4 regions of the Sphingomonas sp. M1A8_2b genome follow, and region 3 is predicted to be linked to each of the others. Evidence: riboswitches for the same ligand, from Rfam matches in the RefSeq annotation. Region 3 holds a riboswitch; each other region holds the start of a gene.
The links. A riboswitch is a leader RNA that binds a small molecule or an ion and turns the genes downstream of it on or off. The one in region 3 is predicted to bind cobalamin.

Region 1 (5,585 bases), on a different contig from region 3:
CGCGCCGAGATCGGGATGGCCCGCGCACGGGCCGAACCGTGCTTCGTCGATCCACGACTGCGGATGCTCGATGCGGACGCCGATCGAGAACGGCTTTGCTTCGACGTGGACACCCTTGGCATGGAGCATCTCGAACGTGTCGCGCGCGCTGTGGCCGACCGCAAAGACGACGTGGTTGGCTTCGAGATAGTCGCCATTGCTGAGGTGGAGGCCGCGGAGTTGGCGGCTGCCGGCCTCCTCGACAATGTCGAGACCGTCGACGCGGGTCGAGAAGCGGTACTCGCCGCCGAGCGCTTCGATCGTCTCGCGCATGCTCTCGACCATCGTGACGAGGCGGAAGGTGCCGATATGCGGGTGTGCCTCGGTCAGAATTTCGGGCGGCGCGCCGGCTTTAACGAACTCGGTAAGGACTTTGCGCCCGAGATGGCGCGGGTCCTTGATCTGGCTCCAGAGCTTGCCGTCGGAAAAGGTCCCGGCGCCGCCCTCGCCAAACTGGACGTTGGATTCGGGGTTGAGGACGCTCTTGCGCCAGAGCCCCCAGGTGTCCTTGGTACGCTCGCGGACGACTTTGCCGCGGTCGAGGATGATTGGGCGGAACCCCATCTGCGCGAGGATCAAGCCGGCGAACAGGCCGCAGGGTCCTGCGCCGACGACGACCGGGCGGGTGCCGGTGTAGCTCGGGCCGGCCTTCGTGACGAAACGATAGCCGGTGTCCGGAGTACGCTGGACGTGGCGATCCTTGCGGAAGCGCGTGAGGACCGTGTCCTCGTTCTTCAGCGTGACGTCGACCGAATAGACGAGTTGGATGTCCATCTTGTCGCGCGCATCGTGCGCGCGTCTGGCGATGGTGTAGCGGATCAGGTCACGCGGGGTGACGCGCAGCCGGTCGCGGATCGCGGCGGGGAGCGCTTCGTCGGCGTGGTTGAGCGGGAGCTTGAGGTCGGTAATGCGGAGCATGCCGCCCGCTCTAGCGCCGCGCAGCGCGATCCGCCATCGGGAGCGGGAGAGGACATGATCATGCGGACCGACGACGAGCAGAATGCCAAGAGCGCCAAGCGCAAGGAGGTCCACGACCGGATCGTCGCGAGCAAGACGATCGAGAAGGGCTTGATCATCGTCCACACCGGCAAGGGCAAGGGCAAGTCGACCGCGGCGTTCGGCATGGCGGTGCGAATGATCGGGCATGGGCGGAAAGTCGGCGTGGTGCAGTTCGTGAAGGGCGCGATGGCGACCGGCGAGAAGGCGATCTTCGACGCGTTCCCCGACCTGTGCGAGTTCAAGCCGATGGGGGAGGGATTCACCTGGGATACGCAGGACCGCGCGCGCGACATCGCGGTGGCGCGCGAGGCGTGGGACGAGGTCAAGCGGATGATCGCCGATCCGTCCTATGCGATGGTGGTGGCGGACGAGCTGAACATCGTGCTGCGGTATGAGTATCTGCCGGTCGACGAAGTGCTCGCGGCGTTGGCGGCTAAGCCCGAGATGACGCATGTCGTGGTGACCGGGCGGAACGCGCCGGATGCGCTGATCGAGATGGCGGATCTGGTGACGGAGATGACGCAGGTGAAGCATCCGTTCCGGTCGGGCGTAAAGGCGCAGGCGGGCGTGGAGTTCTAGGCAAGTCAGGCGGCGATTGAGTCGTGACGAGGCGGACCACCAACGCCCCGTCATCCTGACGAAAGGCAGGACCTAGAGCCACGAAGGTTGCCGCCTGTTACCCTGGGTCCTGACTTTCGTCAGGATGACGCGGGGTTGACGGAACTGCTGGTGAGAACGCCCAACGGCGCACCGCCGTCTTGCGTCCCCCAAGCCTCCCGCGTATCGCTCGACCCGCGACAGGTTTTCCGGAGGCGGCAACGCCTACGGAAATGAAAATGGGAACGGGAAACACCCGGCTGCCCCTGCAACTGTACGCGGCGAGCCATCGTGCCACATGCCATTGGGTTTTCCCGAGAAGGCGGCGCGGACGGCGCTGACCCGCGAGCCAGGAGACCTGCCCGTCGCGGTCGTCTTTCGTCCGGCCAGGGTGCGCCGAACGGACGGGTAACACCCCGCGCGACGACATCGCTTCGCGTCGCGCGGAGGCTGGAGGCGTGCGCCTTTCGCCCTTCGCGCGGTGCGGGATCGACTGTCCGAAGGGGGTCCTATGCCGATTGTATTTCATTTTCCGCTCGTTTGCGCCCGAGCGCTCGCATGTTGAAGCCCGTTGCCGATGGCGTCGCGGTCGTCGCGTGCAACACCTGCCGCCATTCCACCGACGCACGTGACGACGACGAGGGCCAGCGCGGCGGCGCGCGGCTCGTCCAGGCGTTGAAGACCGTGCAGGCGAGCGATCCGGCCTATGCCGACGTCGCGGTGCAGGAGATGCCGTGCCTGTTCGCGTGCCAGGATTTCTGCACGATCCATCTGCGTGCCCCGGCTAAGGTCGGCTATGTCCTCGGCCGGTTCGAGCCCAGCGAAGACGCCGCGCGCGCGATCCTCGACTATGCGCGGCTGTACGGCGAGAGCGCGTTCGGGCAGGTGCCGTTCAAGCAATGGCCGCAGGGGGTGAAGGGACATTTCATCACCCGCACCCCACCCGCCGGGTTCATCGTCGAATGACCGCGTTCGCGTCGCCATCGGCGTTTCTAGCGGCGCTCGCCGCGCTACCCCAACCGGACGAGGCGGCACGTGCCGCCGCGACCGCGCGTCAGGACAGCCTCACCAAGCCGCGGGGTTCGCTTGGTAGGCTGGAGGATATCGCGATCTTCATGGCCGGATGGCAGGGCCATGCGCGGCCCCGGCTCGACCGCGTTTCGGGGATCGTCTTCGCGGGGAACCACGGCGTCGTCGGGCGGGGGGTCAGCGCGTTCCCGGCGGCGGTCACCGCACAGATGGTGGCGAACTTCGAGCAGGGCGGCGGCGCGGTCAACGCGCTGTGCGCGGCGGCGGCGATCGACCTCGCGGTCGTCGCGATCGACCTCGACCGGCCAACCGCAGATTTCACAACGGCACCCGCAATGTCCGAAGCGGAGTGCCTAGCCGCGATCAACATCGGCGCGGCGGCCGTCCCCGAAGGCATCGACCTGCTGATCCTCGGCGAGATGGGGATCGGCAATTCGACCGTCGCGGCCGCTCTGTGCGCTGCCAGTTTCGACGCAGCCCCAGCGGACTGGGTCGGCCCGGGAACAGGCGTCGACGCGAGCGGCGTCGCGCGAAAGATCGCGGCGATCGACGCAGGCATCGCGCTGCACCGTAAATCGCTGACGACGCCATTCGAGATCCTCCAACGTCTCGGCGGGCGTGAGTTGGCAGCGATTGCGGGTGCGGTGGTCGCGGCCCGTTTACGAGGCGTGCCGGTCATGCTCGACGGCTTCATCTGCAGTGCGGCGGTCGCGCCGCTTGCTGCGGCCTATCCCGACATCGTCGCGCATTGCCTGGCAGGACATCGCTCCATCGAGCCCGGCCATACCCGCCTGCTCGATGCATTAGGGCTCGATCCGTTGCTGTCGCTCGGCATGCGTCTCGGCGAAGGCAGCGGCGCGGCGGTCGCGACCCTGCTCGTCCGCGCTGCCCTGGCCGTTCACGACGGCATGGCGACGTTTGCGGAAGCGGGCGTTTCGGAGGCATGACGACGCCGTACATGCTGTTTCTAATGCGGCATGGCGCACCCGAAAGGGAGGGGCGGCTGCTCGGCCGGACCGACGATCCGGTTACCAAAGCCGGGATTGCCGCGTGTCTGGCGCAGGCGTCGGGGCTGGAAGTCAACCATATCGTCTCGTCCGATCTCGTCCGCGCGCGGGACTGCGCGAGCGCAATCTCGGCGCCGCTTGGGCTTACGGTCGGGCAGGACCCTCGTTGGCGTGAGCTGGATTTCGGCGATTGGGACGGTCAGGCGCCGTCGTCGATCGATCCTGTGGCGTTGGCACAGTTCTACGACGATCCGGACGCGGCGCCGCCGCCGGGCGGCGAGGGCTGGTCCGCGTTGCAAGAGCGCGTCGCCGCCGCGCTGGCCGATCTGTCGGGCAGCTCGACGCTGGTCGTGACGCATGGCGGCGCGATCCGGGCGGCGCTTGCGGCGCTGTGCGGGTTCGACCGGCGCCAGATCTGGGCGTTCGACCTGCCCTATGCAGCGCTGCTATCGCTGCGCGTGTGGCCGAGTGGCGAGCTGGCCGCGCCGCCCTTCGTTCAGATCGTCGGACTCGCGACTTGAGGCGGCTGATCGTCGCGTTCGGATTCCTCACACGGCTGCCGATGCCGCACGTCGCGGCCGCACCCGACGATTTCGCGACGGCGATCCGGCTGTATCCGCTGGTCGGTCTGGCGATCGGCACGCTGATCGCGGGCGCCGGCTGGACCGGGTCGCTGATCGATCCCTGGATCGGTGCGTGTGCTGCGCTGCTGGTATGGATCGCGGTGACGGGGGCATTGCATCTCGACGGTCTTGGCGATCTGGCCGATGGCCTGGGCGCGGCGCACGGCGATCGGACGCGGTTGCTTCAGGTCATGGCCGACCCGCATATCGGCAGCTTCGGTGTCGTCGCGATCGTCGGACAGATCCTCGCCAAGCTCGTCACGCTCCACGCGATCGGTGTCGGGGCGTGGGGGCCGCTCATCCTCGTTCCCGGCGTCGCGCGGGCCGGGCCCCTGCTATGGGCGCGGCTGCTGCCGCCGCTCCGCCCCGGAGGGCTCGGCGAAGCGGTATCGCAAGCGGTTAGGGGCCGCGATCTGGTGGGCTGGGGACTGCTGTTGCTCTTGGCGAGCGTCTTCGTACCCGCGCTGATCGCCGCGCCGATCCTGATCTTCGGATTCGCTGCGTGGCTGAAGCGCAAGATCGGCGGCATCACCGGCGACGCGCACGGGGCGGGGATCGAACTCGTCGAGACCGGGCTGTTACTCGCGATATGCGCGGGAGCCGCTGCGCTGCGATAGGGCGAGCAGGGCGTCGAGGTCGACATGCCGCTCAAGCGTTGCCGCGATCGCATCGAGCGCAGCATCGATCGACACGGCATGATCGGGACCGATCGCGTCGATTCCGAGGCGGGCGAGCCACGAGGCGCGCTGCTCGGCGAGCGCCAGCAGGCCGTGTATATAGCTTCCCGACACGAGGCCGTCCGCGCTGGTCGCGCCCTCGGGGCTGCCGTCGGCGCGATGCCCGACGGGGCGACCGGTCGCGCCGCCGGTCGTGACGCCCATGTGCATCTCGTAACCCTCAAAGGGAGCGCCTCGTGCGCGACCATGCACCCGTTCAAGCGTCTTTCGCCCGGTCAGGACTGTGTCGACATCGATCAATGCAAGACCGTCGACGCTCCCAGCCGGGCCCTCGATGCCGCCCGGATCGGCGATGCTGCGGCCGAGCATCTGATAGCCGCCGCAAAGCCCGAGCACCGGCTTGCCGCGGCGATGATGCGCACGGATGTCGATATCCCAGCCCTGCGCTCGGATGAAGGCGAGGTCGGGTATCGTCGCCTTCGACCCTGCGAGCACGATCATGTCGGCGTCCGGGATCGGCGTCCCCGGCGGCACCATGACCAGCGCCACGCCAGGCTCCAGCCTAAGCGGTTCAAGGTCATCGAAATTGGCGATCCGCGGCGTGATCGGGCAGG
Region 2 (5,585 bases), on a different contig from region 3:
AACGTCGGCACGCCGTCGATCAGATAGTTGTTGATGACGAAGCCGCGCGACAGGAACGACGGGTCCTCGCTGCCGACGCCGTTGACGGTGATCCCGTTTGTCGCGGTCAGCGCGTCTTCGAGCGTGAACAGGTTCTGCGCCTCGATCTGGTCGCGCTCGATGACCGTGATGGTATTCGGCGTATCCTTGAGCGGGGTGACGGTCTTGCCGACTTCCCGGCCATAGCTTTTGCCGACCACGAGAATTTCGTCCGATCGCTGATCGCTGTTCGGATCGTTCGCCTCGCCCGATCGGACCGGGACATCGGCCGTCGCAGGCCCCCCAAACATTACCGCGCCGGCTAGCAGAATACTCGTCAAACTCATATCGGACCCCTTCGATATCGGGGCCCCTAGTTCAAACGCTTTTGCGAGTCACTATCAATCTAAACTTTTCGTCATGTTCGTGCGTATCGAACCGGATCGGTTGCGATAGCGGCGGCGTGTTAACGAACCGCTAGGCATGCGCCCGTAAACTCGGGGAATGCGGTTGGTCGCGATAACGAACTGGGCGTATGGAATTACCGTCGCGCTGACGCTTGCTTCGGGTACGACGATGCTGCTCGCATCGTCGGCCCAACAGCGCGAGCGCGCCGCGGTGGATCAACGGTATGCACTCGATCACGCGACTGCGACGATCGAGGACGATGCGCTGGCGCTAAGCGAGCTGGCCCGACAGTTCGTGATCAACGGCGATCCCGCCGACCTGCTCGCCTATCGACGCGCGCACGCCGAGTTGGCATCGGTCGAGGCGAGGACGCGGCATATTCGCGATGCCGGCGCCACCACCGACGAGCTCCGCAGCCTGCACGAAGCGCTTGGGTGGGCCGATGCGCTGCAGGCGCAACAGGCGCAGGCGATCCGGGCGCGACGCGGCAACGATCGCAACACCGCCGTCCAGATCCTGTTCGCGCCCGAATACGAACGCGAACTCGACCGGTCGCGCGCTGCGGTCGAGCGTTTCCAGTATCGCCTCGATCAGCGCACCGGGGACGAGCTGCGATCGGCGGAGCGCACCGCCCGAAGCTGGCGGACCGCATCGGAGGCGATGCTGGTGGTTACCGGGCTGATCTTCCTGTTCGTCCTGTATTTCGTGTTTCGCCGGCGGGTGCTGCACCCGGTCGTCAAGCTGAGCGATGTGATTGGCCGGCTCGCCGCGCAGGATTACGCCGCAGAGCCTCCACCGTACGAACAGGTCGACGAGATTGGCGACATGGCGCAGGCGCTGCGCGTATTCCGCGAGAACGGCATCGAGCGGCAGCGTCTCGAACAGGAGCGCGATGCCGACCGCGGCGTGCGGGACCTGCTGTCGCGGATGACGCAGCGCATGCAGGGCTGCGACTCGATCCTGGAGCTTCAGAATGTCGTCGGCCGTTTTGTCCCCGAACTGGCGCCGCAACTCGCCGGGCGGCTGTATCTCCTCGACCCGGTCAGCAATGTGCTGGTCGAAGCCTGTTCGTGGCTCGACCCGGTCCATTCATCCGCCGAATTTTCGCCACTGGCGTGCTGGGGTATCCGCCGCGGCGCACCCCATAGACCGTCGGGTGCGGTGTTCGACGTCCCGTGCGATCACCTCGATGGGCGTCGGGGCGGCCACGACGTACCGCAAAGCCTGTGCCTTCCCCTCAGCGGGCAGCACGGCATGCTGGGGCTACTCTACTTCGAACGCCGCACAGGCTTCGCGGAGGACGGGCTGAGCGATGTCTATCTCCAGATGCTCGCCGAAAATATCGGACTTGCGCTGGACAACCTGCGCCTGCGCGACGCGCTTCGGTCGCTGGCGATGGCCGACCCGCTGACGAAGCTGTCCAACCGGCGACACCTCGACGAGGTCCTCGCGCGCGCGATCGCCAAGGCCGAGCGGACCGGCGCGCCACTATGCTGCGCGATGATCGACATCGACCATTTCAAGCGCTTCAACGACGAGCACGGCCACGATGCCGGCGATGCGGTGCTACGCGCGGTCGGCGCGCTGCTCAAGGACGCCGTGCGCGGCACCGATCTTGTCTTCCGGTTTGGCGGCGAGGAGTTTCTGATGCTCCTGCCCGACACGGATCCGGAGGCTGCAGCGGAGCGGGCGGAAGAGGTCAGGCGGCGGATCGGCGCATTGCGCGTGCGCTACGACGGCCAGGATCTGGGCCCCATCACAACGTCGATCGGGCTGGCCTGCGCACCGCTGCACACCGACTGGTCGTCGATAGTCCAGTCCGCCGACGCCGCGCTGCTGCGGGCCAAACAGGCCGGCCGCGACCGCGTCCTGTCCGCGATCGCGCGAAAAGATCGCGCCGATCCGATCGCGGGGATGCGGTGCGCTGCACCGTCCTGAAGCGCACGGACGAAGTTTGGCTGCGATCCCGAATTGGCAATCCTGCGGGCTTGCGCTAAGCGACTGGCGAGGACCGGCTGAGCCGGACCTCGTTGATCGCGCCGGTGCCTCGCGAGAGGCTTGAATGGGAATGCGGTGCGGGGTTCGTCCCCAAATCCGCGGCTGTCCCTGCAACTGTAAGCGGTGAGCGAGAATGCCACGTATCCTGCGCCAAGCGGGATACAGCCACTGGACGCTGCGCCTGTCGCGCACGCTGGGAAGGCCGCGTATTCGAGCGACGACCCGTGAGCCAGGAGACCTGCCGGCGATGGGTCGCTCTTGCCTTGGTCCAGGGGATGGCCGCGGCACGGTTCTCCGTCTGAGCGACGAACCTATGCGGCTGGGGCTGCATCGGTGCGTGGTATGGGTATTCGCGCCCGTCCATCGTCGCGCGCCGGTGATCATGCAGCTCCCGCCCGTCGTCGCACGGCGCGAGGAGACTGATATGCCCGATCTATCGAAGATCCCCGTTACCATCGTCACCGGCTTTCTCGGCGCCGGCAAGACCACGCTGATCAGCCATCTGATCCGCAACGCCGGCGGACGTCGCCTGGCGGTGATCGTCAACGAATTCGGCACGCTGGGCGTCGACGGCGACATCCTCAAGGGCTGCGCGATCCCCGATTGTCCGGCGGAGAACGTCGTCGAGCTCGCCAATGGCTGCATCTGTTGCACCGTCGCGGACGATTTCATCCCGACCGTCGAGACGCTGCTCGCGCTCGATCCGCGACCCGACCACATCCTGATCGAGACGTCGGGGCTCGCGCTGCCCAAGCCGCTGCTGAAAGCGTTCGACTGGCCTGCGATCCGGTCGCGGATCACCGTCGACGGGGTCATCGCGCTCGCGGATGCCGAAGCCGTCGCCGCAGGCCGGTTCGCGCCCGATCTCGCCGCGATCGACGCGCAGCGCGCCGCCGATCCGAGCATCGATCATGAAACCCCCTTATCCGAGGTGTTCGAGGACCAGCTCGCCTGTGCCGATCTGATCCTGCTGACCAAATGCGACCTCGCCGGCGCGGACGGCATCGCCGCGGCCCGCGCGGTGATCGCCGCCGAGACCGTACGGCCTCTGCCGATCGTCGAACTGGTCGACGGCATCGTCGATCCCCGCATCGTGCTCGGGCTCGGGGCGGCGGCCGAAGACGACATCGCCAGCCGTCCCTCGCATCACGACGGCGAGGACGATCACGAACACGACGATTTCGACAGCATCGTCGTCGAATGGGATAGTGTCGACGACGCGACGGCGCTGACGACGCGGATCGAGACGCTGGCGGCGGGCGGCGAGATCCTCCGCGTGAAGGGCTATGCCGCGGTCGCCGGCAAACCGATGCGGTTGCTCGTGCAGGCGGTCGGCGCCCGCGTCCGTGCGCATTACGATCGGCCGTGGCGCACCGACGAGGCGCGCCGGACGCGGTTGGTCGTCATCGCCGAGCAGGGCCGGCTCGATCCTAAGGCAATCAGGGCCGCGCTGGACGCCTAATCAGCCATGCACGTCGTATTTCGCGAGAGCCACGGACTGGACGAAAGCGCTGTGCCCCAGGATCTGGGGCAGAGCGCCGCCGACCTGGTCGTGCTCTCGTTTTCCGACAGCGATCTCGCGGCGTTCAGCGCCGGCTGGCGGACGGCGGTAGCGGCGGGTGATGCGATGCCGTCCCTGCGGCTCGCGAACCTCGCCGACCTCACGCATCCGCTATCGGTCGACACCTATCTCGAGCGCACATTGGCGGGCGCGAAGGCGATACTGATCCGGCTGATCGGCGGCACGGCCTATTGGTCCTACGGTCTCCAACAGGTCGAAGCGCTGGCCCGACGACGGGGGATCGCGCTGGCGGTCCTGCCCGCCGACGGCCGCTACGACCGGCGACTGGACGCTGCGTCCACCGTTCCGAAGGCGGTGTTGCGCCGGCTGTCGACGCTGTGCGACGTCGGTGGTGCCGACGCGGCTCGCGAGGCCCTGGCGCAGTTCGCGTTGACCTCGGGGCTGAACGCCCAACCGCAGCAATCGTCGGGCGAACTCGCCGCGGTCGGCGCATGGCAGCCGGATACCCGTACCGCCTGTCCGGCAGCTTTCGTGCTCGCCACGTCACGGCCGCGCATCTTGGTGATCTTCTATCGATCCTATCTGGCGGCAGCGGACCTCGATCCGATCGCCGCGTTGCATGCCGCCTTCACCCTGCGCGGGTACGACGTCCTGGGGGTGTTCGTGCCGTCGCTAAAGGACGCCGAGGCGAGCGGCTGGTTGCGCCGCTGGGTGATCGCGCTGGCGCCGGTCGCGATCGTCAACGCGACCGCGTTTTCGGGCCGAGGCGGCGACGACACGACGCCGCTCGACGGTGCGGACGTCCCGGTCTTCCAGGTGGCGCTGGCGACGTCCGGCCGTGCGGCGTGGCTCGATGCGCCGCGTGGCCTGTCGCCCGCCGACCTGGCGATGCACGTGGTCCTGCCCGAAGTGGACGGGCGGATCTTCGCGGGGGTCGCGAGCTTCAAGGAAGCCGCGCCGCACGATCCCGACCTGCAATATGCCCGCCGCGAACACCGCGCCGATCCCGACCGCATCGGCGCGATCGTGGCGCGGATCGACGGCTGGATCGCGCTCGCGGCCAAGCCCGCCCCGCAGCGCCAGCTCGCGATCATCTTGTCTACCTACCCCGGCAAGGCGCACCAGATGGCGCATGCGGTCGGCCTCGACGCGATCGCTTCGGTCGACGCGATCCTCGAGGATTTGAAGCACGCCGGGTACGCGATCGGCTCGACGACCGACCTCGCAACCGCACTCGGATCGCAGCAGATCAATTGGCCGCTCGAAGCTTATCGTGTTGCGCTGGCGACCCTGCCCGCCTCGCTGCGCACCGAGCTATTCGCAGTTTGGGGCGAACCGGAAGACGACCCCGCCGTCCAGACCGGTGCTTTCCATTTCGCGGCGCTGTCCGTCGGAACCGCATTGGTGGCGCTCCAACCCGAACGGGGGCGATCCGCCGTCCGGACCGAGGAATATCACGACCTCTCGCGCTGTCCGCGTCATGGCTATGTGGCGTTCTATCTGTGGTTGCGATCGCGCGGCACCGACGCTCTTATCCATGTCGGCGCGCATGGCACGCTCGAATGGCTGCCCGGCAAAGCAGTGGCGCTTTCGAATGCCTGCTGGCCCGAGGCGCTGACCGGCCCGATGCCGGTGATTT
Region 3 (5,585 bases):
CCAGCGTGCTCTTGCCCGCGCCGTTGGGCCCGAGAATCGCGGTCACGCGGCCCGGTTTGAGATGCGCGGAGACCTCGTGCAGGACGGTGCGCTTGCCGAGCCTGACGCTCAGACGATCGACGATCAGATCCATGCCCACCCTCGCTCCCTGAACAACAGCCCGAGGAAAAACGGTGCGCCGATCATCGCCATAGCGACACCTAGCCGCACCTCGCCAACGCCGGGCGCAAGCCGCACGAGGCTGTCCGCGGCAAGGACGAGCGCCGCTCCACCGAGTGCCGAGGGCAGCAGCAACGCGCCCGGCCGATGCCCGAATACCGGTCTCAGCAGATGCGGCACCACCAGACCGACGAAGCCGATGACGCCGGTCACGGCCACGCCCGCGCCGACGACGAGCCCCGTGCCCAGCACCACCAGGACGCGCATACGGCCCATCCGCACCCCGAGCGAGCGCGCCGCCGCCTCGCCCAGCGACAGCGAATCGAGCGATCGCCCGGTCATCAGCAGCAACAAAGTGCCTAGCAGCATCGGCGGCAGCGCGGACTGTACGTCGGTCCAGCCGCGATCGGTCAGCGCGCCCATCAACCAGTCCATGACCTCCGCCACTGCATAGGGGTTCGGCGCGATCGAGATGAGGAATGCGGTGAGCGCGGCGGCAAGGCTGGTCAGCACGGTGCCAGCGAGGATAAAGCTGATCGCGCTCGACGATCGCCAAGTCAGCGCGGCGAGCAGCGCGACCGCGCCCCCTGCCCCGAGCATCGCCGCCACGAAGATGCCGGGTCCGGTGCCGACCCCGAACACGATGGCGGCGACCGCAGCGAGCGCTGCGACCGACGAGACGCCGACCACCGCCGGGTCCGCCAGCGGATTGCGCAGATAGCCTTGCAGTACCGCGCCCGACAGCCCGAGCGTCGCCCCCAAGGCGAGCCCGAGCACCGCGCGCGGCAAGCGCAGTTCGAGGATGATCCACCAGCGCGGATCGGCGGAGAACCACGCGGACGGCGGCACCGATACTTTCCCGCAGCCGAGCGAAAGACCAAACAGCGCGATCACGAGCAGCCCGAGCGCGAGCAGTTTCAGCGTGCGGGTCATCGCCGCGCGTCCCCGCTCGTACCCAATTCCACCACCCCGGCGAAGGCCGGGGCCCAATTGGGGGACGGTCTTGACCATGCGCAGCACTGAATCATTTTGGCCTTTCCAATTGGGCCCCGGCCTTCGCCGGGGTGGTGCCCGGGAGGAAGGGTTTCGATCGGGTCCGCGCGCATCACAGCCCCGCCCTTATCGCAGCCAGCCGCTCGAGCGCCGGCGGAATCGTCGGGCCGCCGCAGTTGATCAGCACACGCGGAAACACCGCTTGCGGCGTGGTCGGCAACAGCCGGTGGCGCAGTGCCGCCCCCCGCCCGATCCGCTCCGAGGCGATGACGACATCGGGCGGCTGCGTGACGATCGTCTCCGCCGACAGCGTGCCGGTATGCGTCAGGCCGTAGCGCACCGCCGCGTTGCGCAGCCCGACGCGGGTCATCATGTCGGTCAGCAACGTACCGTCGCCGGTCGCCAGATCGCCGGTGATATAGAGTAGCGCGCTCGGCGGGTTGGCGCTGCGCCGCGTCCACCTGGCCACGGCGCGATCGATATCGGCATTGATCCGTGCGCCACCCGACGGCGCGTCGACCGCATCGGCGATCTGCCTCACCTGCGCCTGGCTCTCGGCAATCGAATCGGGAATGCCGAGCAGCAACGTCTTCAACCCGGCCCGCGCATACGCCGCCTGCGTCGCGGCGGGCGTGTAGGTACTGGCGATGACGAGATCGGGGCGCAGAGCGATCACTTCCTCCGCGGTGCCGGCGGTCGCGCGAAACCGCCGCGCGACCTCCAGCGGGATCGAGGTCCCGCCAGGATCCTGCGAATAATGGCTGATCGCCGCGATCCGCGATGCCGGCACGATCCGCACCAGCACCGCATCGACGCACGGATTGGTCGAGACGATCCCCCCGCCGCCGCTTCCGCCCGGCGGCACGGAGCAGCCCCCGAGCGTCGACGCGACCAGCAGCGTAAGGAGGATCGCCCTGCGGATCACTTCAAGCGCAACCGCACGCCGCCATAGGCCGCCCGCCCATAGGTGCCGTAGCCGGCGATCGTCTGGTACGACGCGTCGGTGATGTTATCGACGCGGCCATAGACCGCGAACCGCTCGCCGATCGGAAACTCCGCCCGGACGCCGCCGAGCGCATAGCCGTCGAGCCGCACCGCATTGGCGGAGTCGTCGAAACTGTCGCCGACCATCGTCACCGTGCCGCCGATCGACAGCCCGAACGGGAACCGGTAATCCGCGTTGACGCTCGCGGTCTGCTCCGGTCGCCGCGCGAGGGTCTTGCCGAAATCGTCGCCGATCGACCGGTTTTCGGTGTGGATATAGCTGTAGTTCGCGGTCAGCGTCAGCGCATCGACCGGGCGCAGCGCCAGCGTGAACTCCGCGCCGTCGGCCTCGGCACGCGCAACGTTGTCGTACACGCCGAACGGACGATTGGCGCAGATCGAGCCGGGTGTCTTCAGCTCGGTAGGGCTGCAATCGCGGAAGTCGATCTGGTTGCGCGTGCGGCGATTGAAATAGGTAACGCCGACGCGCGCACGCTTACCGAGAAACGCCTGTTCGACGCCGACGTCGAAGTTCCGCGCGGTCTCCGGATCGAGACCGCGGTTCCCGTAGTCGGAGAACAGCTGGTACAAGGTCGGCGCCTTGAAGCCTTCACCATAGCTCGCGCGGACGGTGGTGCCGGTCCGCAACGCCAATGCGGCATTGGCGCCAAACGTCGTATGGTTGCCGAAATCGTCGTGATCGTCGTTGCGGACGCCGCCGGTCAGTGTGAGGATATCGATCGGCTTGACGATCAGCTGGCCATAGACGCTGGTGATGCCCGTGTCGGCATAGCTGAAACCGTCGTTATAGCGGCTGTTCTCGCGCTCGACGCCCGCGACGACGCGGACCTGGTCGAGCGGGCGGAAGTCGCCCTGATATTCGTAGCGCTCGCTACGGCCTCGCCCGATGAAGCTCGGATCCGTGCCGAAGGTCGGATCGTAGTTGTCGCGGTTGATGTCGGCGATCGTGAACGCCACGCGGTTGTTGAACCGGCCATCGGCGAAGTTCGCATGCAGCCCGGCATAGCCGTAGATCTCCTGCGTCTTCGAATATTCGGGGTCGTCCGCCAGGACGAAATCGGGTGCCGGAAAGCCGTCGATATCGACCTTGCTGTCCGCATAGTAGCCGCGCAGGTCGAGGCCGATCCCCGGCGCGAACTCGACGCCCAGCCGCCCGGCCGCGCCATATTGGCGATACCCGTCGCGCTCGGTGCCGCTGGCCGCCGACGAAATGCCGTCGGTCCTCAGATAGCCGCCGGTCAGCGAGCCTGATACCGGCCCCTTCGCGCCCGACACGCCCGCGCTCGCGAACACGCTGTCGGCATAGCCATATTCGGCGTTGGCGCGTGCCTGCACGCCTTCGGTGGGCGTCGCGGTGATGATGTTGACGACACCGCCGATCGCCTGGCTGCCCCACGGCACCGAGTTCGGCCCGCGCAACACTTCGATTCGCTCGATTGAGCTCGACAACAGGTTGGCGAAGTTGAAGCCGCCGCCGGTCGATGACGGATCGTTGACGCGGACGCCATCGATCACGACCAAGGTCTGGTCGGACTCCGCGCCGCGGATCCGCACGCTCGTCAGCGCGCCGATCGAGCCGTTGCGCGTGACGGTGACGCCCGGCGTGGTCGCGAGCAGGTCGGACACCACCGTCGTCTGGCGGCGCTCGATCTCGGCGCGGTCGATCACCGTCACCGCCTGGCCGACTTCGCTCGCGGGCTGCGCGACGCGGGCGGCGGTGACGACCAGTTCGGGCGTGTCGCCATTGGGAATGGATTGTGCGTAAGCGGGCGACGCGATCATGGCCGCTGCGCTCAGAAGTAGGAATGTTTTCGTCATCGGGCACGTCCTGAACAGAACCGCCTGCGACCATTCGCAGTGCGGCCAGACGTCGCTCGCTCGAGGATGCCCCATGGGGGCCTCTCGTCCGCGCCGGACACCCGCCCGCGCAGTGGATCGACCGTGAGAGGCAGGTCTCCTGGCTTCCGGGTCTTCGCGCCCACCCCGCCTTCCCAGGCTATCACCCAGTGGCCTATTCGGGGTGGCCGCTATCCGGTCACAGTTGCGGGTACAGCGCCGGTCTTGCGGCTCTGGTCATGACTACCCTTCCGCGCACCGACTTCCCTTTTGATCCCGTCGCCGGGAACCCTTCACGCCCCGCCATTAGTCGCAGCCCAGACACGGGTCAACGCAAGGGTGACTCCGAATCCTCCCCCGCCAGGGGGAGGTGGTGCCGAAGGCGACGGAGGGGGAGGACGCGGAACAGAGGTGATCCTTTCCTCCCCCTCCGTCTGGCAAGTGCCAGCCACCTCCCCCTTGCGGGGGAGGATCAGATATTACCGCCCGCCGTACCGGAGCCCGACCCAGACCGTCCTCGGCGTCGCGCGCTCGACGATGTTGGCGCCGCTGATCCCCGCCTCGACGCGCTCGTCAAACAGATTTTCGGCGCGCAACTCGGCGACCAGCGACCGCAGGATCGGCAGTGCCGCATAGCCGTCTAGCGTGGTCGCGGGCGCGAGCACCCGCGTATTCTGGTCGTCGTCATACTGCCGGCCGATATGGCGCACGGTCAGCGAGAGCGCGGCGGCATCGCGGCGCCAATCGACCGTTCCCGACACTGCGTCGCGCGGCGTCTGCGCCGGCCGCAATCCGTCGAGCGCCGCGGTGATCCCCGATCCCTCGACGGTCGAATTGGTATGCGACCACGACGCCTGCACGCCGAACGGGCCTGGCCGATACGACGCATCCAGTTCGAACCCGTGCGCGCGGATCGCATCGAGATTCTGGCGGACGCGGTAGGTCGTGACGCCGGGCAGGACCTGCGCCGGGCTGGTGGTCGTGACGTTGGCAATCGCGTTGTTCAACCGATTGTAGAAATAGGTCGCGGCGATGCTCATTCCCGGCGCGGGCGTCAGCGTGACGCCGCCCTCGACCCCGGTCAGCCGCTCGGGCGAAAGCAGCGCATTCGCAGCGGTGGCGTCGTTGCCGACGCGGAACGGGCGATACAGCTCGTTGAGTGTCGGCAACCGCCAGCCACGATACCCCGCGGCGCGCAGCGTGATCGCATCGGCGGGCTGGTAGGCGATACCGGCGCGGCCGGTCGTCTCGCTGCCGTCGCGATCGGCATAGCGCTGGTTGGTCAGCGCAGGTCCGACGGCGAGCGGCCGTTCGGACAGATAGCCGCCGTCGATCGACCACCAGTCGACGCGCCCGCCCAGGCTGAAGGTGAAGTCGCCCGCGACCAGACTGCCGTCCGCGAACAGGCCCGTCGTCGTCGTGCTCCCGCCCGCCTCGCGCCGCCGTGTCGGTACCGCCGCGACGAAGGTGTAGAGTTCCTGCGTCTTGCCACTGACGTCGCGCAGGTCGGCGCCCAGCCGCAGCGTGATGCTCTCGCCCAGCGGCGGCAGGATCTCGATCCGCCCGCCCAGCCCGGTCGCGGGCGTATTATA
Region 4 (5,585 bases), on a different contig from region 3:
TGGGCACGCCCGCGGATCGTCGCGGTGATCCCGCCCGGCGGCTGGGCGAACGACGGCGCGTGGGCGCCCGAGGTACATCGCTGGCGCGGGCGCTGGTATCTGTTCGCGACCTACCACAATGAATCCGCCGCGCTGAAGGTGCAGGGCGTGCGCAAGCTGCATCGCCGCGGAACGACGCTGGCGGTAGCGGACCGGCTCGACGGCCCATTCCTGCCGGTCCGTGATGGCGCGCCGATCGTCGACCGCGAGACGATGACGCTCGACGGCACGCTGTACGTCGATCCGGCGAAACGCCCGTGGCTGGTCTACGCGCATGAGTGGGTCCAGACCGGCGACGGCACGATCGAAGCGATCCCGCTCGACGACCGGCTCGCGGCGAAGGGGCCGGCGCGCGTCCTGTTCCGGGCATCCGCGGCGCCTTGGGCGGACGGCAAGCCGCAGCCCGAGGGCGACGTGATCCGCGTCACCGATGGCCCCGAACTGTTCCGTACGCGCACCGGGCGCCTGTTGATGCTGTGGTCGAGCTACGACCGCACCGGCTATGTCCAGGGGCTCGCCCGGTCGCGGAGCGGGACGCTGGCGGGGCCGTGGCAGCAACTTCAGCCGCTGGTCCGGCGCGACAGCGGCCACGGGATGCTGTTCCGCCGGTTCGACGGGACGCTGATGATGGTGCTGCACCGCCCGTTCAAGAACGCGCGCGGCAAGCTGTACGTCATGCGCGATACCGGCCACAGCATCGCCGTCGTGCGCGAAGCGACCGAGCTGGACGGCGAGACCAACCCGACGCCGCGCTGACCGGCGCCGCCGCTGCGCTTACCGCAGCGTCTGCACCGTCACCATCAACGTCCGGCCTTCCGGTGGCAGGGCCAGGCCGAACGCGGTCTCGTCGCCGTTCAACAGCCGGTCGCGCACGAACCGCCCGCTCTCGAAATGCCCTTCCTCGACCGAGACGAGTTCGGTCGTTCCCGGCTGGCCGAGCTTCGGCGCGAATTGCAGATTGGCCGAAGCGCCGACGATCAGGAAGCGATCGGGGGCGGCCTCGGCAACGATCACGCGCCCCGACACGTCCGGATTGCCCTGACCGCGTGGACCGCCATAGCCATCGCGGACCGGCCCGAAGCGCACCGTGGCGTCGATCGCGCTTAAGGCCAGCGGCACGTTGGCGATGCCGTCTTCCTCGACCGCAGCCTGCGCACGACCGGCGTCGCGGAGCGGGAGCAGGTACGGGGCCGCGTCGCGCAGCAGGCGGTAATCGAGCGCGATCGGCTCGATGGCGTCCTTGCCATCCTTCGTGCCGAAATCGCGATCGATCCCGAATTTCGAGATGCCGACCGCATGCGGCGTCGCCAGGATCAGGAACGCGTGGCGGGCGTGCGCCATGCTGCCGCCGGTTTCGGGCACGAACATCGGGTTGCCCGGAATGTCGTAGGCGCGGGCGATGCTCATATAGGGCGCGACGTTGGTATCGTAATTGTCGACCCCGACCACGTCGATCGCTGGCGTCAGCGCGCGCCACTGCGGCAGCAGCCACGACACCGCGCCGCCGCTCGGCGAGCTGTCCCCCGGCCGCAACAGCCCCGGCTGCTCGCGCGGCCAGACATTGGCGTAGAGCGGCAGGTCGTACGCCGCCTTGCCCGCGGCGGCGACCGCCTGGATATAGCGCGCGGTGTGATACGCCATGAACGCCTCGGGCGCGCGTTCGGCATACAAGCTGGTCCAGTCTCCGGTCTTCGCGGCACGCATTTCAGGCGGCACGGGAGTCGCGAACAGCGCATTGGCGGCGGGGGAGTGATCGCGGTCGGCGCCGAGCGTTCCGGCCTCGTTCTCGACCTGCGTCATGACGACGGTGCGCTGCTTCCCGTCGATCGCTTTCAGATGCGCCATCAGCGCGGCGAACGCGCGTGCGTCGGCAGCCTGCGCGTTTGCGCCGATCGGCGAGAGCACGTCGATCGCGACGCCGGTTGCCGAAATCACGCGCGGGAAACGCGTGGTGTCGCGCTTCACCCAGGCCGGGGCGTACGACATCTTCGCGTTCTTCCAGCTGCCGAACCAGAGCAGCGCGAGGCGGACCTTCTGCCGTCTCGCCTCCGCGACCAGGCCATCGACGATGGTAAAATCGAAACGCCCTTCCTGCGGTTCGATCTCGTCCCAGCCGATCGGGGCCATGACGGTGTTCGCGCCGCTCCGTGCGATCGCCAGCGCGAGGTCGCGGAAGATCGCCGGGGTCCCGCTGGAATTGTTGAGCTGGATTCCGAGCACCAGGAACGGTGCGCCATCGACCTGCAGAACCGGCTTGTCGCCCGCCCCGCGAACGAACCGACTGTCCTGCGCCACTGCGGGCTGACCCAGCAACATCGCCGCCAAGCCCGCCGCCAACGCCCTCGTAGCGATCCGTCCCATACCCAAGCTCCTCGCCTCACCTTTGCCTGTCTTTTGTATGACAAATGGCGGGTTCGTCAACGGGATTGGACTCAGGTGCGAGAAGCGCGGGGGTTGCAGTTACCGTGCGAGGAGTTGTCGATCCCGAAGCATGCGATCGATCTGCCAGCCGAAGGCGATGCCGATCGTGACGAACAAGACCATCTGCGTCGCGATCGAAGCGATCCTGAACTGCCACAGCAGGCTGGCAGGGAACGTCGTCGGGACCTCGTCGATCGCCGGCAGCAGAAACTGCAACGCCACCACGAGCACGACATAGCCCGCCGCGCCGGCCAGGGTCGCGTCGATCGCGGTCGATCGTCCGCTCAGCCGGCGTCGTATCCATACGCCCGCGACTGCCGCCAGGACCGAAAAGCCGATCATCCCGAAATAGGCGACGGTCCGCAGCCTGACGGTCTCGTGAAGCCCGACCGCGGGCGGGGTCGGCGGATATTTGAGCGCGGGTACGAGGACGATCACGACGATCGTCGCCATTGCGAGCAACAGCGACACGGTACGCGGTCCAACCCGGACGACACGCCCATAGAGTACCGCGAAGACGATCGCGAACACGCCGCCGAGCGCGGTCCCGTACATCAGCATCGCGGTGTAGAGCCCCGCGGTCTTCTGCACCGTTCGGCTGACGAGCTCTTCGTCCATGCCGAGCATCGCGTGCGCGGCATGTGCCGCCTCGAAGGCGATCGCGGCGTCGATCTTGGGTTCGGCGAACACGAGCGCGAAGGTCGCGGCGATCAGCGCGCCGAGGATGCCCGACAGCATCCCGCGCCACAGCATGTGTTTCATCATGGTCTGGGTCCCCGGCTCAGTGGCAGGGGAAGCCCAGCAGATGGCGTCCGTCATGGACGTATTCATGCACGTACATGCCCTGGAACAGCGCGAACGCGCCCTGCTCGGTGCTGACGAAATAGAGCATGATCAGTGCGATGATGCTGCCGAGCACCGCCCAGGGGGCGATCTCGTCGAGCGGAATGCCGGGTGTGGTCCCGATCGCGATGTAGGGGTCGTGCGGGGATAGCGCGCGTGCTGGCATGGTCGGTCTCCTGCCGGGATTTCGCGCCCGGCGAGTGTTGAGGGGTCGGGCGGGGTCTGGCTCTCGACAGGAGTAACTCCGTCGATCACAGTGGCGCGACCGCGCCGGTATCGCACCGGCTTCCCGCCCGGCTCCGATCCTCGCGGTGTGGAGCGGTGAGGCAGGGGCGTCAACCGATTTGGAGTGTTCGATGGCTACGCGTCTCGTCCTGATCTGCGCGAGCGCCACGCGATCGATGCGTGCGGGCGGTTTTCCGGACCCGATGGAACCGCTTGACGAAGGGGGGGTGGCGAAGGCCCACGCTGTTGTTCTGGCTGCTGCGAAAGCGGTGCATATCTGGACCAGTCCCGCGACCGCGGCGCGCGATACGGCAAGCGCCCTGGGGCTGGATGCAGCGCCGTGCGATGCGCTTAAGGACGTCGATTATGGCAGCTGGGCGGGACTGTCTTTCGAGGCTGTCCACGCGACCGGGCCGGAGGCTCTGGCGGCCTGGCTGGCGGCGCCGGAGCATGGTGTCCCGGACGGCGAGACGATGGACGCCGTCGCCGCGCGCGTCAAACCTTGGCTCGGTAGCCTGGAGCAGATCGACTCGCCGATCGTGGCCGTGACGCACGCGACCGTGATACGCGCGGCGATCGCCGTGGCGCTGTCGATACCCGTGGCGATGACCCTTCGGATCGATATCGCGCCGCTGTCGAAGACGGTGCTGTCGTTCAACCGCGGATGGCGTCTGCAAGCGCTAGGCGGCGACTGATCGGCGGCGCAGCAAATAGGTGTCCATGATCCAGCCATGCTCGGCGCGCAGTTTGGCGCGATCCGCGACGATCTTCGCCGCGACCTCGGTCAGCGGCCCTGCGACCAGCGCCTCGTTCGACATGCCGAGATAGGCGCCCCACCAGATATCGATGTCCTCACCCGCCAGCGTCTCGAACGCGCATCCGCCGTCGAGCATGACCGCGATCGTCTGGAGCCCGACCGGCCACCCCTCGTCCCGCAGCCGACGGCCGGTGGTGACGAGAACCGGCGCCCCGAGCGTGTTCAGCGGAATCGCGTGCGCCGCGGTCAACGCCTGCAGACTGGTGATCCCCGGCACGACCTGGACCCGCAGCGAAAGGCCGTCGGCGCGCAACCGTTCGGCGATCCGCAAGCTGCTGTCGTAGAGCGACGGATCACCCCAGACGAGCAATGCCAAGCGTCCGCCGTCCGGCAGATGCTCGGCGATCGCCGCCGCCCAGCACGCCGCGATCGCATCGTGCCAGTCGTCGACCGCAAGCAGATACTCCCCGTCCGACCGACGCTCGGGCAGGTCGAATTCCACGACCCGCGTCGTGCCGGTGAGGACGGTGGCGCAGATCGTCCGGCGCAGGTCGATCAGGTCGGATTTCGCATCGCCCTTGCGCGGCAGCAGGATGAGGTCGGCCGCGTTCATCGCGGCCTCCGCCGCGCGCGTGAGATGATCGGGGTTGCCCGTCCCGATGCCGATCAGATGCAGGTCGATCCGGCTCATCGGTCCTGCGCGATCAGGTGGAAGAACGTACCCGACACGTTGCCCCGGTAGGATCCACTTTCTGCGACCTGCGTGCCCTCGGCATCGGTGACGTGCGCGAGCGGCGGATCGGGCTGATCGAGGATCGTCGAATAATGAAATTCGTGACCGCGCAGGTCGGCGCCCGCCGCAGTGCCGGCCATCGGTGCGAGCAGCGTGGCACGGCGATAGCCAAGATGCATGCGACGCTTTTCATAGCTCGTGACCAGACCGAGCAGGCCCGCCATCCGGTGGCGCGTGCCGTCGGCATCGATCAGCGCCTCGCCCAACGTCATGTAGCCGCCGCACTCGCCGTGGATCGGGCGCGTGTCCGCGTGCCGTGCCAGCGCCGCGTGGAACGTGCGCGCCTCGGCGAGGCGGCCGGCGTGCAGTTCGGGATAGCCGCCGGGCAGCCAGACGAGATCGGCGTCCTTGGCGGGGCGTTCGTCGGCCAGCGGCGAGAAGGGGAGGATCTCGGCACCGGCGCTGCGCCATCCGGCCAGCATGTGCGGATAGGCGAAAGTGAACGCGGCATCCTGCGCCAACGCGATCCGCTGCGCCGGCGGCGTGAAGCGGTGCGATTCGGCGCTC

Region 1: another riboswitch for cobalamin. It lies ahead of ACLBWL_RS11510 (DUF1636 domain-containing protein); the one in region 3 lies ahead of ACLBWL_RS13620 (TonB-dependent receptor plug domain-containing protein).
Region 2: another riboswitch for cobalamin. It lies ahead of cobW (cobalamin biosynthesis protein CobW); the one in region 3 lies ahead of ACLBWL_RS13620 (TonB-dependent receptor plug domain-containing protein).
Region 4: another riboswitch for cobalamin. It lies ahead of ACLBWL_RS11015 (CbtB domain-containing protein); the one in region 3 lies ahead of ACLBWL_RS13620 (TonB-dependent receptor plug domain-containing protein).

What each region holds. Positions count from the first base shown of each region.
Region 1 covers NZ_JBKFAH010000002.1:742,064-747,648, forward strand. The annotation lists gene ACLBWL_RS11500 (NAD(P)/FAD-dependent oxidoreductase) at 1-957, opposite strand, end outside; gene cobO (cob(I)yrinic acid a,c-diamide adenosyltransferase) at 1,012-1,617, shown strand; cobalamin riboswitch at 1,821-2,015, shown strand; gene ACLBWL_RS11510 (DUF1636 domain-containing protein) at 2,194-2,601, shown strand; gene cobT (nicotinate-nucleotide--dimethylbenzimidazole phosphoribosyltransferase) at 2,598-3,611, shown strand; gene ACLBWL_RS11520 (histidine phosphatase family protein) at 3,608-4,192, shown strand; gene cobS (adenosylcobinamide-GDP ribazoletransferase) at 4,189-4,911, shown strand; gene ACLBWL_RS11530 (cobyric acid synthase) at 4,873-5,585, opposite strand, start outside.
Region 2 covers NZ_JBKFAH010000002.1:631,864-637,448, reverse strand. The annotation lists gene ACLBWL_RS11090 (TonB-dependent siderophore receptor) at 1-365, opposite strand, end outside; gene ACLBWL_RS11085 (diguanylate cyclase) at 523-2,364, shown strand; cobalamin riboswitch at 2,450-2,684, shown strand; gene cobW (cobalamin biosynthesis protein CobW) at 2,849-3,886, shown strand; gene cobN (cobaltochelatase subunit CobN) at 3,893-5,585, shown strand, end outside.
Region 3 covers NZ_JBKFAH010000003.1:265,446-271,030, reverse strand. The annotation lists gene ACLBWL_RS13635 (ABC transporter ATP-binding protein) at 1-133, opposite strand, end outside; gene ACLBWL_RS13630 (FecCD family ABC transporter permease) at 124-1,092, opposite strand; gene ACLBWL_RS13625 (ABC transporter substrate-binding protein) at 1,265-2,077, opposite strand; gene ACLBWL_RS13620 (TonB-dependent receptor plug domain-containing protein) at 2,074-3,975, opposite strand; cobalamin riboswitch at 4,088-4,302, opposite strand; gene ACLBWL_RS13615 (TonB-dependent receptor) at 4,473-5,585, opposite strand, start outside.
Region 4 covers NZ_JBKFAH010000002.1:617,750-623,334, forward strand. The annotation lists gene ACLBWL_RS11000 (glycoside hydrolase family 43 protein) at 1-795, shown strand, start outside; gene ACLBWL_RS11005 (DUF5597 domain-containing protein) at 814-2,400, opposite strand; gene ACLBWL_RS11010 (CbtA family protein) at 2,500-3,225, opposite strand; gene ACLBWL_RS11015 (CbtB domain-containing protein) at 3,242-3,469, opposite strand; cobalamin riboswitch at 3,473-3,595, opposite strand; gene ACLBWL_RS11020 (histidine phosphatase family protein) at 3,660-4,223, shown strand; gene cobF (precorrin-6A synthase (deacetylating)) at 4,209-4,976, opposite strand; gene ACLBWL_RS11030 (cobyrinate a,c-diamide synthase) at 4,973-5,585, opposite strand, start outside.